DNA from 3 places in the Komagataeibacter diospyri genome. Region 2 is predicted to be linked to each of the others. Evidence: riboswitches for the same ligand, from Rfam matches in the RefSeq annotation. Region 2 holds a riboswitch; each other region holds the start of a gene.
What was found. A riboswitch is a leader RNA that binds a small molecule or an ion and turns the genes downstream of it on or off. The one in region 2 is predicted to bind cobalamin.

Region 1: it holds a riboswitch for cobalamin, as region 2 does, so the genes downstream of both, ACE2AA_RS12555 (DUF1636 domain-containing protein) here and ACE2AA_RS10665 (carbohydrate porin) in region 2, are expected to answer to the same signal.
Region 3: it holds a riboswitch for cobalamin, as region 2 does, so the genes downstream of both, ACE2AA_RS02965 (TonB-dependent receptor plug domain-containing protein) here and ACE2AA_RS10665 (carbohydrate porin) in region 2, are expected to answer to the same signal.

Annotation. Positions count from the first base shown of each region.
Region 1 covers NZ_CP171836.1:2,680,666-2,683,942, forward strand. Annotated here, with positions in the region: gene cobW (cobalamin biosynthesis protein CobW) at 1-698, opposite strand, end outside; gene ACE2AA_RS12555 (DUF1636 domain-containing protein) at 704-1,102, opposite strand; cobalamin riboswitch at 1,259-1,503, opposite strand; gene ACE2AA_RS12560 (histidine phosphatase family protein) at 1,557-2,165, opposite strand; gene ACE2AA_RS12565 (CbtB domain-containing protein) at 2,257-2,481, shown strand; gene ACE2AA_RS12570 (MDR family oxidoreductase) at 2,657-3,277, opposite strand, start outside.
Region 2 covers NZ_CP171836.1:2,264,284-2,267,560, reverse strand. Annotated here, with positions in the region: gene ACE2AA_RS10665 (carbohydrate porin) at 189-1,823, opposite strand; cobalamin riboswitch at 1,967-2,193, opposite strand; gene ACE2AA_RS10660 (ribokinase) at 2,214-3,161, opposite strand.
Region 3 covers NZ_CP171836.1:649,082-652,358, reverse strand. Annotated here, with positions in the region: gene ACE2AA_RS02965 (TonB-dependent receptor plug domain-containing protein) at 1-1,830, opposite strand, end outside; cobalamin riboswitch at 1,949-2,167, opposite strand; gene ACE2AA_RS02960 (neutral/alkaline non-lysosomal ceramidase N-terminal domain-containing protein) at 2,225-3,277, opposite strand, start outside.

The DNA.
Region 1 (3,277 bases), 420 kb from region 2:
GCGTCAAGGCCCAGCAGGATGGCAGGGTCCACCTGTCCATCGGTTGCACGCACCACTTTCACCACGCGCGGGATCTCGGCGCGGATGGAGGCTTCCACCGCATCGGCCTGTGCCGGGGTCATGAGGTCGGTCTTGTTCAGCATCACAAGGTCGGCGGACAGCAACTGGTCTTCGTACACTTCCGCCAGTGGATTGTCGTGGTCCAGCGACGGGTCGGCCGCCTGCTGGCGGGCGACTTCCGCCGGGTCATCGGCAAAGCGGCCGGCAGCCACGGCGGGGCCGTCCACGACCGTGACCACACCATCGACCGTCATGCGGGTGCGGATGGTGGGCCAGCCAAACGCCTTGAGCAGCGGCTTGGGCAGCGCCAGTCCTGATGTCTCGATCACGATATGGTCGGGGGCTGCTTCACGGTCCAGCAGGGCTTCCATGGTGGGCAGGAAGTCGTCGGCCACCGTGCAGCACAGGCAGCCATTGGTCAGTTCCACAATGTCCTCGTCCCGGCATCCTTCCACGCCACACGCGCGCAGCGTGTCGCCATCAATGCCCAGCGTGCCGAATTCGTTGACCACTATGGCGATGCGCCGGCCTTTCGCATTGGCCAGGACATGGCGCAGCAGTGTGGTCTTGCCTGCCCCCAGAAAACCGGTGATGACGGTAACGGGCACCTTGGCGCGGGCCGTGTTGGATGGGGTCATGGCGATCAGGCTCCAGGAAAAAGGGTGGCAGGAAAACGGCCGCGTACCATGTCCGACAGGCTGGCAGGGCGGCGGGACGGCATGACGGTACCGCTGCGTGAAGCGCCGTAAGCGGCGACATAGGTCATGAGGTCAGCGGCCTTTTCCGGGCCAAGGTTGGCCAGCAGCCAGCCCCATTTGCCCGGCATGGCCACCACGGCAGTGCAGCCATCGTTACAGGCGGCGAGGCAACTGACTTCATGCACGACGACCTGCGGGTTGCCTGATGCCAGTACATGCATGGCGTCATGCAACTGGCGCCCCGGCGGGTTGTCGGACGCGGGCAGGCCACGGCGGCACGTCACGCAGACATGCAGGTGAACGGGGCCAGCCTCCATGGGATCGGGTGATGCGGGAATGCTCATGATGGTCCGTGCCCTTTCGCGGCGTTGCTGCGCACGGGCAGCGGTGGGCGGGGTGCACGGTCATGGCCCTGCGACCTGCGTACGGGCAGGGCGGTGGCCTGTCGCGTGCCGGGCACCCCGCCGGCCATGCGATTGAATCTCGGTCCTGTTTGTCCGCCTGCGGACGGACATGATGGCAGGTCTCCTGGCTTGTGGCGGAGGGTGCTGGGGTCAGCGTCCTCGATCCCGGCGGCCTTCCCGGTCCCGATCACGGGAACCAGTGGCGCATGCTGGCCCGCAATGGGCGGACCAGGCCGGGAAACAGCCACCTACAGTTGCGGGGGCAGCGACGGAATTGCCGGTATGGCGCACCGTCTTCCCTATTCTCCCCCAACAGGGGGACCATCACTGGCGGATTTAGACGATCGGTCCCGGCGCTGTCAAAAAAACCGGGGCCGTCGCGCATGTCATGCGGTCATGGCAGTGGTGCGCCACTGACGGCCACGCGCCATGCCGTATGGCGCGTCAGGTGCGTCCGGGTCAGGGGGGCGATATCCAGACGGACCAGCATTGCCGCTGTGCCGCCAAGGGCGGCCACCACGATGGCCCGTACAACCGTGGCATCGGCCAGCACTGCCATGCGTGCGGGCGCAGATGGCAGGGCTTCAAGCCACCGCGTCACGCGCTGCAGGTGTGCAGCCCGGCTTTCCCCACCCGGCGGGGCGAAACCGGTATCGGCAACCCAGCGCGCAAGAGCGGCGGCAGGCAGGTCTTTTAGTGACTGTCCCTGCCATGCGCCCATATCCGGGGCGCGCAGGGCTGGTTCGGACAAGGTGTTGCGTGTGTCTGGGGCTGGCATGGTGGGGGGCAGCAGGATCTGTTCGGCGTCCTCGACATGTCGCGCAAGGTCGGCGGGTAGCGGGCATGTCTCGTCATGCAGTGGAAAAATGCCATGGCGCACGCAGTCGGGGGCAGGCAGTGCAATACAGGTCAGGGTCTGGTTCATGCCATGCGGCCCTGCGTGTGGGGAAGGGGTGGGATATGCAAGGGAATGATTGACCTTCCACGTCAATTTTGAAAACATGGACCCAGATCCGGTTATGGGAAGGGCGGCCTGACATGGTGCGTCCCCTGCATGCTGCTCCGGGTCGCACGAGATCCATGGAGTTACCAGTATGAGCCAAGATACATCCGTTCTGTCCAGCGCCGCGATCGCTGCGCCGCAGGTTTCCATCCCGGTTCGCGACCTGCTGCCGTGGGGTGTGTTCGGGCTGGTTCTGGCGTCGCTGCTGATCTATTTCGTGGGCGCCGAGCAGGGTGCGACTTCCCTTATTTCCGGACATTACGTGCATGAATTCGTACATGATGGCCGCCATCTGCTGGGTTTCCCCTGTCACTGAACGGCCTGCGTGCCGATACGGCGCGACGGTGAATGAAGGACGGCATGCCCCGGCGGGTATGCCGTTTTTTATTGGGTGTGTTCGAGGGGCTGTTTCCTGAAACCGGATCAGGAAATGCTGCCTTTGTAAAAAACGCTGCGCCCGCAAATTCCATTTTTCCCGCCAGGTATGCTGATCAGCCCATGTTGATGACAGTCCGTCCCCGGATGTGACCGGCAAGGATGCGCGGCGCGATGCCGATGGCATCAGCCAGGGGGGCGTCATGCAGCATGTTTTCCAGGCGCACGGGATCGATATCGCGCGCAAGGCGCGTCCATGCGGTCATGCGGCGTGGGCGCGGGCACATCACGCTATCGATTCCCTGCAGGCGTATGCCGCGCAGGATGAAAGGCGCCACTGTCAGCGGCAGCGTCAGTCCGCCCGCCAGTCCGCAGGCCGCCACCGTGCCACCGTGCTGGATGGAAGCGCACATGGCGGCCAGTGTCTCACCCCCCACCACGTCGATTCCCCCCGCCCAGCGTGCGGTTTCCAGTGCCTTGCCCGTGGGGCTGAGTGTATCGCGTGGCAGCACCTCCGCTGCACCCAGCCCGGTCAGGTAGGCATGGAGCTGTGGCCGCCCGGTTACCGCCGCCACCTGATACCCCAGCTGCGCCAGCAGCATGATGGCCATGCCCCCCACGCCGCCGCCTGCGCCATTGACGATAACGGGGCCACTGGCAGGGGTCAGGCCGCCGTCCTCCAGGGCCATGACACACAGCATGGCGGTAAAGCCCGCCGTGCCGATTCCCATGGCCTG
Region 2 (3,277 bases):
CCCTCACAACAATGTAAATTTTCAATTCCGCCCTGTGCTTTTGTCTCCTCTTGTCTTTCCTGTGGTGGGGATGCGTGGATTACGGGCCGCGAATGCGAATAACAGCAGTACCATCACCAGCAGGACGGGCGTGATATCCGGTCCGTGGCATGGGGTGGTATCCGCACGGGCCGGAATATACGTACCCATCAGAATGTAAGGCTGCTGTGCAGGCCAAAAATGGCTTCGTTTCCCACCCGTCGGTTGCCGCTCCAGTCGGCCACGCCACCGGATGGGTTCCATACGTACTGGAAATCGGGCTGCATCACCATCCACGGCGTGACCTGCGCCTGATAGGTCAGTTCAAGATGGTTCTCGTTCCCCTGGACAAGGGAATTGCTGTCGCGGTCGAACTGGCGCTGTCCCGAACTGGCGCGGCCAATGCCCCAGCCCAGGCCGATCGTGTCGTTGTCCCGCCCCCTGAACGGGGCCTTCAGGTTCAGGCCTGCGTCGGTGGCGAAGCTGATCATGTTGCGGTCGCCGCCATTGCCCGTGGCGCGCACGAATACCCCGACTGACCGCGCGGATCTGAGCGAAGGCCGCCAGATCATCTGGTCAATGATGCCATAAACCATCCAGTTGCCCCGGTCCCAGCGCGGGGTCAGTTCGGACTGCGTGCTGCTGGCATTCAGCGTGGCCGCACCGAGTGAGCCACCACGCTGGTTGTAACGGTAATCGGCAAACTTCGCCGTATCGTAATACCCGCCCAGCTTGTACACGCCCGGCAGGCCGGGATTTTTTGTCACATTGGACATGTCGGCAGGCTGTGGGTTGAGCGCATACTGCAGTTCGGTGATCAGCAGCGCGCCGGTGCCCATGTTGAAGTTCGTGCCATTGGCGCCATTGGTGGTCTGGCTGGTGGGGTCGGAATTGTACCCGCTGATGGAACCGGTCGCCTGCTGGATGGGCAGGGAGTTGTAGCGGTTGCCCGGCGGGTTGTCGTCGGCCGCCGCGAACATGAAGGTGAACTTCTCGCTGGGGCGGTAGCGGATGCGGATGGCGGGGGATGACAGCGGCCATGACGGCCCGCCCCCATACAGGTTGACCGAGGGCGCCATGGGCCAGCCGAAATTGGCGTTGAGGTAAAGCGAGGCGTAATCGCTGATCAGGAATTCGGTATCAAGGTCCTGCTGGCCGATCTTCACGTCCAGTTTGCCCTTCAGGAAGGACTGCTGGTACCACAGCTCGAACAGACGGGTGGAGCGGTCGGCCTCGAAGCCGCTGACCGGGTTGAAGTTGGCCAGATGATCCTGCGAGATCGAGCGCCCGCGCGTCTGCAGCGCGCTGACATTGAACAGGCCACCCTTCAGGCCGAACAGCTTTTCGGTATCAATGGTAAGGGTTGGCATGGTGACGCCGTCATAGGCGGGGCCGGTGCCCGAACCGGCCGCGCCATCATTGCCCGAGGCTGACCCGCCGGTGCCATTGCCCCAGACCTCATCGACTTCCTGAATGTCGAAGCTGATGCCATGCTTGTACAGCCACGGCCGCGCGCCCCACATGTTGCCCAGCAGGTTGCCGCTGGTGTCGAGTTTGTCGTCACCCCCAGCCGCAACCGCGGCCTTTTCTTCCGCATCGGCCTGCGCGCGTTCTGAATCGCGCACGGTGGCCGGGTCGATCTGCTGGATCAGGGGGGTGGAATTGCCAAGGCGAGCGCGGTCCTGCGCGATCTGTGTCTGGGCCTGCGCATGGGTGCTGGCCCCTGTGATGCCGATCAGGCCGCAGGAGAGGAGAAGGGTATGCCTGCAGCCATGTCGTGCCGCGAGGGGGAAAAGGAATTTCATGAAAAACATCCCGTCAGGATGGGGCCGACCATGAATGGCCGGAAAAAAACGGCCCATTGTAACGGGCCACGGCTGATACGGGGGACGGGATGTCAGATGGTCTTGTACATGTTTCGTGTCCATCTCCGGTCAGCCCGCCCGGCGATATTGTGAAGGACAACGGCAGGTCTCCTGGCTTACGGGTCACTGCATTTCATCTCCCTTCCCGGCCGGGGCCAGTGGGTGCCGTATGGCGGCATCAGATGAAATACTCTCCGTTTACAGTTGCGGGTACAGCTGTCGACTAGACCCCCGGATATGATATCCCGCCGGGGTTTACGACATTCCCTTTCTCACCCGTTTGCACGGGACCGCTGACTTATTGATCCGGACTATAGCGTTTACAGTCCATTAGGCAAGGTCGGCCGGGGGTTGCTGGTCCAGCAGTGCTGCAACTTCTTCCATGTCTGGCGCGGCCTGTGCGGCACCGGGGCGGGTGGTGGCCAGCGCGCCGCAGGCGGCGGCAAAGCGCACGGCTTCCCCAATCACCGCCCCGCGCGCCAGTGCGCAGGCCAGCCCTGCATTGAAGCTGTCCCCCGCCGCCACCGTATCAACCGCCCGGACATGGAAGGGCGGGATGAACCCCTGCCCACCCGGTGCGGAATACGCCACGCCGCGGTGCCCCAGCTTGATGATGGCCGTGCGTGTGCCGCGTGCGTGCAGAATGCGTGCCGCCTGCAGGGCTGTTGCTTCATCGATGGGCTCGATACCCGTCAGGTCGCGGGTTTCGCGTTCGTTGGGGGTCAGGATATCCGCCAGCGCGTACAGGTCTTCCGGCAGGCCATCCACGGGGACCGGTGCAGGGTCCAGCATGACGGGAATGGAGCGTGCGTGGGCCTGCCGGGCTATTGCCAGCACCAGTGCAGGAGACATTTCCATCTGCATCATTACCAGCGTGGCGTGATCCAGAACAGGGCAGAGCAGGGGGCACGCTTCCGCCGCGTGCGTCATGTTCGCCCCGCCATCAACAAGGATCTGGTTTTCCCCCGCGTGGTCGATGGTGATGAAGGCCCGGCCGGTGCCTGCCGCCGGGTCTTTCATAAGCCAGCGTGTGTTGACCCCGGCCTGTTCCAGCGTGGTACGCGCCATGTCTGCCAGCATGTCCGCACCTGTCCAGCCCGCCAGCGCCACGTCCTGCCCCAGCTTCGCCACCGCGATTGCCTGATTGGCCCCCTTGCCCCCTAACCCGGTAGTGGAGGAATGGACATGCAGCGTTTCACCCGGCCGAGCAAAGCGTGTGACATGTACGACAAAATCGATATTGGTGCTGCCAATGACGGCAATATGGGACGTAGGCATGGCGGGAACCCTGGGTAGTGTAAATGAGCATGCAAGGCTTATTTACCATTCTACCCCGCAATCATACAGGCCCCGGCCCTGAAGGCTGCTGCCCATCGTAAAGAAGTTTTGGTGAA
Region 3 (3,277 bases), 1.6 Mb from region 2:
TGTCGTGTTGAAATTGAATTTGTGCTGGGGACGCTGCAGCAGTTCGTTGTGGTCTGCTTCATCCCGCGCATGGGTCCAGGTGTAGCTGAGGTTAAATTCCAGACCACGCAGCGCCTTCCAGTTCACGAATGCTTCCACACCGTACATCCGTGCCTTTGCCACATTGGCATAGGAGTAATTATAGTCGTATGCCGAATCAATCGAAAGCGAGGACTGGATCAGATTCCGGACGCGGCTGTCATACCATGTCGCGCCAAAATTCAGGCGATCATGCAGCAGCTTCTGCTCCACCCCTGCATCGTAACCGACCAGTTGTTCCGCCTTCAGGTCCGGATTGCCTTTTTCGGAATAACCGGCCCCCACCTGGCTGGCGAATAGCTGGTACAGCGATGGACCATGAAAACCCGAACCGGCACTGGCCTTGATGATGGTCCCGGTTCCCGGCACATGGATCGCGGGGGCCACGCGCCATGTCACATGGTTGCCATAACGCGAATTGGCGTCGTAACGGATATTGGCCGCGCCATACAGGATATGGTGCCAGTTGCCCTGATACTGCCCGTAGCCTGCGGTCGTATCCATGCTGGCGGATGTATCATATCCGCTGTCCCACATGCTGGACGCCGTATGGCTGGTATTGAACGTATCGTGGAAATGTTCGGCCCCGATCAGAAGCTGTCCATACTGCCGTAAATTGAACGTGCCGTGCCAGTCCACCTTCATCCGGCTGGAACGGTAATAATCAGGGTCGGGACTGATCGGACTGCCGTAAGCTGTGCCCGTTTCCGTCCAGCGGTTGCGGTTGGTCATGTAACCAAGGCCAAGCACCTGATCGAACAGTCCATGGAACGACACAAGATGCGCCGTGCCGCGCACGATGGCCTCGTTCTGGGTGGTCTGTTCCCGCACGCCTTTATCCCCGTACAGATTTTCGCTCTGCAGGTCATACACCGAATAGGAATGATTGTTGTCCTGTATCAGCCGCGCCGTAAGTCCCAGGTCAAAATTATGGGTGACATCATAACCCAGCCGGATATTGACGCCACGGTTGTCATTCCGGTTGCCTTCATGGCGCTGCTGCCGGTCCGCGCCGTAGTAGCGTTCGATATAGGACGGAATATTATGGAAGCCGTCCATGCGGTAATGGGAGAATTCCACATTATAATGAAATCGCCCCCTGCTGCCGCGCGCGCCGAATGTCTGGTTGAATGTCCCATACCCCCCGCCTTCGATCCGGACGAACGGCCTGAATCGTCCCTGCCCCTGCGCTGTGGTGATATCGATGACGCCGGCCATGGCGTCCGCGCCGTACAGGCCGCTCTGCGGACCGCGCAGGATCTCGATCCGGCCCATGCCATCGGTCACGAACGCGCCCGCGTCAAACATGCCGGTCGAGGAACTGCCGTCGTTGATATCCATGCCATCAAGGCGGACCTTGACCTCGTTGGCGTTATTGCCACGCATGAAAATGGACGAGGTACCACCCGGGCCACCCGTCTGCACCACGTTCAGGCCCGGCTGGCGTGCAAGGATATCAGTCAGGCTGCGCCGCTGCTGGGTCTGGATCTGTTTTTCGGTGATGATGGTCATGCTGGTGCCGATATCATCCACCTTTGTCGACCGACGGGCGGCACTGACGCTGATCAGTTCAGGAAGGCCCGTGTTGTCCAGCGAAACAACAGCTTTCGATTTCCTGTTCTGGACAGCATACTGGTTGGCGGGCTGCTTTTGCGGTGTGTCCCGTCTGGACAGATCATCGGCGCGCGCCACACAGGCGCCCATTGTTACCAGTGTGGTGGAAGCAATCAGCAGATTCCGAAAAAGGATCATGGAATTCAGGTCTCGCGGTCACATCATCGTTGCCACGAGAGCGTGTCGCCACACGGCTTCCGATCCGCAGGAAGGCCCGTGACACCACACCGTCAGGACACCCCGCCCGACAGTTCCCGGTCGCAACCATCATGACGGCAGGTCTCCTGGCTCACGGCGTGGCATCCTGCACAACCTTCCCGGAAAACCGCAGTCTCCAGTGGCCCGGACCATGACATCCGGTAATGCAAGGACATACCGCTTACAGTTGCGGGGACAGCCGGAGCATTGGATCGTAACCCGCACTCCGTTCCCTTTTAATCCCCCCGCAGGGGGAACCGTCGGCATGGTTCTGATCGTGCGGGGCGGTCCTGTCAACCCGGATGGTCCCGCGCCCCATGCCCGCTGGCAGCCGTTAGCGGGTGGCGGGCCGGGCCTGCTTCAGCAGCGCCGCGATCTGCGCACAGGCCGCTTCCCCTGCCCCTTTGGCAAAGGACGAACTCCGCGCTTCGTAGGTATAGCGGTCATAGCTCCGCGCATCGGGCATGTATTTGGCCCCGCCATCGATCATAGTCGCCACCATGGTATGCGCAAAGGGCGAATGGTCGCGGATCCGTGCACCAAGGCTGGCCGCCAGTTCCGGCCGCACGCCCACCAGCGCCAGGTCGCCAATACGGACCAGCACGACCGGCAGCGAAACCGGTGACCCGGCCGTATAGGCAAAAGTGGTGACAGGCCCCGTGGCGCGACCCGTCCGTGGCGGGAATGCCTGCGACGCCACCTGTATGTTTTCACGCCGGATGTCGAGTGTCGGCATATCGGCAGTCCTGATCTTCCCCGCCACATCGACGATCTGTGCGCCAAGGCGCGCGCCCAGCAGGTCAACAATCGCGAAGCCGGCTTCGTGAATGTCAATCCGGCCTGCCTGTCCATCCGCATTCACGACGGGACGGCTGGCCTGAAGATAGGGTGCCTGATCGCCTGCCGCCCCCACCACGAACAGGGCAGTCGCGTCAGGGCCGTACTGCGCCTCGACATGCCGCATCGCAGCACCGGCAAGATCCGCCGTCATGAGCCTGCTGCCCGTGCTGGATACGGACCCGTCCATGACCGAGGACTGCACGGCAAAATTCGTCATGACCGCCAGCGGCCTGCCATCCAGCCGGTCAATGCGCAGCACGCTTACGGTCGGGTCCGTATCGCCCGCGTCATCCGCGCCCAGCCACCATCCATACGGTGTCCACACATCACGGTTCACGCTGACCCGGCTTGTCCCCACGCCCGCGCCCAGACGCGCGGGCTGTCGCATTGCAAAGGCCCGCGTCGCGGCCTGACGCGCGGCCTGTATGACTGCCTGCCATGCAGCGGCATTGGCCTTCATATCCGTACCCGGTGGCGTCTGCCCCGCCGCGAATACATGCGGCGCTGAAAAGGTGTGGCTGGCGCTGACAATGATATTGGGGGCAGC